2 regions of the Bacillus sp. CGMCC 1.16607 genome follow, and region 2 is predicted to be linked to the other one. Evidence: a T-box and tRNA genes for the amino acid it is inferred to sense, from the RefSeq annotation. Region 2 holds a T-box; the other holds one or more tRNA genes.
What was found. The T-box of region 2 lies ahead of glyQ (glycine--tRNA ligase subunit alpha). A T-box ahead of a tRNA ligase gene usually reads a tRNA of that ligase, here a tRNA-Gly.

Region 1: it encodes a tRNA-Gly, which carries the amino acid that the T-box ahead of glyQ (glycine--tRNA ligase subunit alpha) is inferred to sense. The anticodon was not compared.

Annotation. Positions count from the first base shown of each region.
Region 1 is NZ_JBHUJX010000008.1:633-3,009, reverse strand. It holds gene queG (tRNA epoxyqueuosine(34) reductase QueG) at 1-27, opposite strand, end outside; gene ACFSO7_RS02705 (B3/B4 domain-containing protein) at 103-771, shown strand; tRNA gene ACFSO7_RS02700 (tRNA-Gly) at 864-937, opposite strand; tRNA gene ACFSO7_RS02695 (tRNA-Leu) at 1,312-1,392, opposite strand; tRNA gene ACFSO7_RS02690 (tRNA-Leu) at 1,420-1,505, opposite strand; tRNA gene ACFSO7_RS02685 (tRNA-Cys) at 1,545-1,618, opposite strand; tRNA gene ACFSO7_RS02680 (tRNA-Gly) at 1,626-1,700, opposite strand; tRNA gene ACFSO7_RS02675 (tRNA-Gln) at 1,705-1,779, opposite strand; tRNA gene ACFSO7_RS02670 (tRNA-His) at 1,813-1,888, opposite strand; tRNA gene ACFSO7_RS02665 (tRNA-His) at 1,963-2,038, opposite strand; tRNA gene ACFSO7_RS02660 (tRNA-Trp) at 2,059-2,132, opposite strand; tRNA gene ACFSO7_RS02655 (tRNA-Tyr) at 2,140-2,223, opposite strand; tRNA gene ACFSO7_RS02650 (tRNA-Thr) at 2,239-2,311, opposite strand; tRNA gene ACFSO7_RS02645 (tRNA-Phe) at 2,329-2,377, opposite strand, start outside.
Region 2 is NZ_JBHUJX010000025.1:549,312-551,688, forward strand. It holds gene glyS (glycine--tRNA ligase subunit beta) at 1-646, opposite strand, end outside; gene glyQ (glycine--tRNA ligase subunit alpha) at 639-1,529, opposite strand; T-box leader at 1,590-1,769, opposite strand; gene recO (DNA repair protein RecO) at 1,944-2,377, opposite strand, start outside.

The DNA.
Region 1 (2,377 bases), on a different contig from region 2:
ATCCTCTTTTAAAGTTTGTATATCCATATCACCCCTCCTTTTCTTTTGCCCATTCCCTATCCTATGATAAACTATTTTTGTATACTTTTGGAGGTGCAAAGCTTGGAAATAATCATTTCATCAGATTTAAGCAAAATCGTTCCTGATTTTAAAATAGGTGTCATCCACTATCGAAATATTGTTGTCTCAGAATCTCCGCAAATGCTGAAAGGAAGATTACGCTTATTTCAAGAATCCATTTATTTTGATCTAGAAGACAAAAATGTAACGGAAATAGAGGGTATTAAAGAATGGAGAGAAATTTTTAAAAAGACAGGAAAAGATCCGAATCGTTATCGACCTTCCGTAGAAGCACTTTATCGTAGAATAAAAAAACAGAATTTCATAGAGACCGTACAAAGTGCAATTGATGTTAACAATTTCTTTTCTCTTCAATACAGTATTCCAATTGGGGTTTATGACACAAGTAATATCCATGGGAATGTTACAATTAGCATCGGAAAACCATCGGAAGAATACTTAGGTCTTAATGGAAGATTAAACTCTTTGGAAAACCTAATTATTTCCTCAGATGATTTAGGCGCATTTGGAAGTCCGTTTGTAGATTCAGATAGAACACAAGTAACAAAAAATACGATATCTGCCCTACAAATTATTTATCTGAGACCATCTATGAATGTAGATGAATCTAAACAACTAACAGAATCATTAATGAATATGTTTCTACAAATTCATGGAGGAGAAGGTAAATTTGAAATTATTGGACACTAATCATTGGTGTCTTTTTTTAATTCTTACATAATAGAAAAAACGCAATGCTTCATTCTTAAGAAATGGAACACTGCGTTGGTTAACAATATGTATGGAGCGGGTGATGAGAATCGAACTCACAACATCAGCTTGGAAGGCTGAGGTTTTACCACTAAACTACACCCGCATTTGAATAATTTATTTCTGTAACAACAAAATAAATTTTAACAAGTTTCGACATAAAATGCAAGCCTTTTTGGTTTTTTTTTTGAAAAAATATCATTAATTTAATGAACAATCTGGAGTTTACCCTCACGCCTGGTTCATTTATGCCTTGAAACCTATTTCCGCAAACTAAGCAATATCATGTTTATATCGATGATAATAGACTATCGCTTCATGATTGGGATAGTAGTATTGATCACGATAGATTTCAAACTCAAAACCTGGTTTCGGCAATATTTCATTTCTCCACATAATTAAATAAATACTTTAAAACAAAAAAAATCAATGCTCTGAATTTTTCAAAGCATTGACTTTATAAGGTTTCTTACATTTTTATACCGGTGGTCGGGGTCGAACCGACACTCCAGAGGAACACGATTTTGAGTCGTGCGCGTCTGCCAATTCCGCCACACCGGCGTAATACTATTTATTTAATTTGGGTAATGCCGAGGACCGGAATCGAACCGGTACGGTAGTCACCTACCGCAGGATTTTAAGTCCTGTGCGTCTGCCAGTTCCGCCACCCCGGCAAAATAAAAGATTTGCCACTTAACATATAAAATTATAATTGGAGGCGGCAACCGGATTTGAACCGGTGGTAAAGGTTTTGCAGACCTCTGCCTTACCACTTGGCTATGCCGCCATAAGATTGGAGCGGAAGACGGGATTCGAACCCGCGACCCCCACCTTGGCAAGGTGGTGTTCTACCACTGAACTACTTCCGCACAATGGCTGGGCTAGCTGGATTTGAACCAACGCATGTCGCAGTCAAAGTGCGATGCCTTACCGCTTGGCTATAGCCCAATAATATTTTTAAATAATAAATTAAACATTTAATGGGGCGACCGAGGGGAATCGAACCCCCGAATGTCGGAACCACAATCCGATGCGTTAACCACTTCGCCACGATCGCCATTATATTAATAGATTAACTTTAAAAGTTTAGTGATATTTGTTTAGTAATTATGAATATTTTTTAAAAAATTATGGGGCGACCGAAGGGAATCGAACCCTCGAATGTCGGAACCACAATCCGATGCGTTAACCACTTCGCCACGATCGCCATTATATTTAAAAAATAATTGGCAGGGGTAGTAGGAATCGAACCCACACTGAAGGTTTTGGAGACCTTAGTTCTACCTTTAAACTATACCCCTATAAGAATGGTGGAGGGGGACGGATTCGAACCGCCGAACCCAAGGGAACGGATTTACAGTCCGTCGCGTTTAGCCACTTCGCTACCCCTCCATATTTAGATAAGAGTGCCGGCGAGAGGACTTGAACCCCCAACCTACTGATTACAAGTCAGTTGCTCTACCAATTGAGCTACACCGGCAAGAATCTAAACACTAATGGTGGCTCAGGACGGAATCGAACCGCCGACACAAGGATTTTCAGTCCT
Region 2 (2,377 bases):
CATCGACCATAACAAATTGACTAAGCATCCTTTGTACATAATCTGAAGGTGTATCGAGAGTGATTCTCTCACCTAGAAAGCGATGCCCAAAAGTGAATCGATCTGTATGAACATTCGTTATTTCAAATGGGATGATTTCAGTTCCAAATAAAGCTACTAACCACTTAATTGGGCGAATATATTTTAGATCCTGATTAGCCCAGCGCATATTTTTTGGAAAATAAAGATTTGTAATTACTTGTTTTAAGTTAGGAAATAATTCTTTCGTTTCCTTCCCCTTTGTAAATTTATTCACATGAGCATATTCAATTCCATTGATCTCTTTGAAATAGATATCCTCTACATTTACACCTTGACCTTTTGTAAAACCAATGGCAGCTTTACTCCACTCCCCTTGATCATTAAGAGCAATCTTCTTCGCAGGTCCTTTCGCCTCTTCTTGACTATCTTCTTGTTTTTCAGCTACACCTTCGAGAAGGATTGCTAATCTTCTTGGAGTGGAATAGCGGTATAATTTATCATAAGATATTTTATTTTCATCTAACCAAGCAGTAACCTTTTGTTCTAGCTGCAAGGAAGTTTCTGAAATAAAGCGAGCAGGCATTTCTTCTAATCCAATTTCCAATAGCAAGTCACGTTTACTCATTTTTGTTTGCCTCCTCACGTTTTAAAATAGGGAATCCAAGTTTTTCCCTTTCTTCATAAAATGTTTTCGCTACTTTTCGTGCTAAATTTCGGCAGCGGCCAATATAACCTGTTCTTTCAGTAACAGAAATGGCCCCCCTCGCATCTAAAAGATTGAAAACATGTGAGCACTTTAACACATAATCATACGCTGGATGCACGAGACCATTATCCATTTGCTGGTGTGCTTCTTGTTCATATATGTTAAATAGATTAAAGAGCATTTCTTTATTAGAAGTTTCAAATGTATATTTTGAATGTTCGTATTCAGGCTGATAAAAGATATCTCGAACTGTAAACCCTTCTGTCCACTCTAAATCAAATACATTTTCTTTGTCTTGAATATAAGAAGCTAAACGTTCAATTCCATACGTAATCTCAACAGATACAGGCTTACATTCTAATCCACCAACTTGTTGGAAATACGTAAATTGAGTAATTTCCATTCCATCCAACCACACTTCCCATCCTAAACCTGCACAACCTAAAGATGGGTTTTCCCAGTTATCTTCAACAAAACGAATATCATGCTCAAGTGGATTAATCCCTAAGGCTTTAAGTGAATCTAAATAAAGCTCTTGGATATTATCTGGTGATGGTTTCATAATCACCTGAAATTGATGGTGCTGATAAAGTCGGTTAGGATTTTCCCCATACCTTCCATCAGCAGGTCTACGTGATGGCTCAACATAAGCAACATTCCATGGCTCTGGTCCGATCGCTCGCAGGAATGTATACGGACTCATTGTTCCCGCTCCTTTTTCAACATCATAGGCCTGCATCAAAATGCAACCTTGCTCTGACCAATGCTTTTGTAACGTTAAAATCATGTTTTGAATATTCATTGGTACAATACACCTCCATAAATTTTTAAAAAACAAAAAACTCTCGTCCCTATGCCTAAGCATAGGGACGAGAGTTACCCGCGGTTCCACCCTAATTGCAACCTTTAAAATATAAAAGTTGCCACTTTAACTAAATGCTGCTCCAGAACGCCTTCCTTATTGTTCTATCACCTAGCTCCCACTATCCTAGGCTCGCTTTCATAGAGGGAAATAAGTACTATTTTCCTTCTTAGCAACTATTTTTTTGTCTGGCTCCAGCGCCTAGCCCCTCGAGGTCAAATGTTCGAAACTCAAAAAGTCAAAGAACGACTTTCTGAGTTTCGAAGCATTTGCTTGTCGGGGCTGATCAAGGCGCTTACGCTTTTCTTATATAATAAAGATATTATATTAAATATTTACTCATTGTCAACAAGGTTATAACTTCATTCGGAATTGGTCCATTTGGTCAAGAAATTTTTTGGATTTTAAATGAAGCCCAGAATATTCTTCATAATAAGCATGAATAATTTTTTTTAGTTCCTGTTTTGTTTCTGCTTTTACCGAAATATCTCCTAATCTAGATAAATCAAAAAAATAAAAGATCCTTAATAACTTCACGGTTGAACTTGAAATCTTAAAATGATAAGGATCTGTTTCTAAGCATCGATGACAAATGAAGCCATTTTCACGAATAGAAAATGAAAAATGACCGTCTGTTTTACCACAAACGGCGCATTGATTTAAAATTGGATACAGACCTAAGGAGTTTAACATTTTCATTTCAAAAATATGAATGAGAATGTCTAAATCGTACTCTTCATTCATATAGTTAATTGTTTGTAATAATAGTTCAAATAAATAAGGATTAG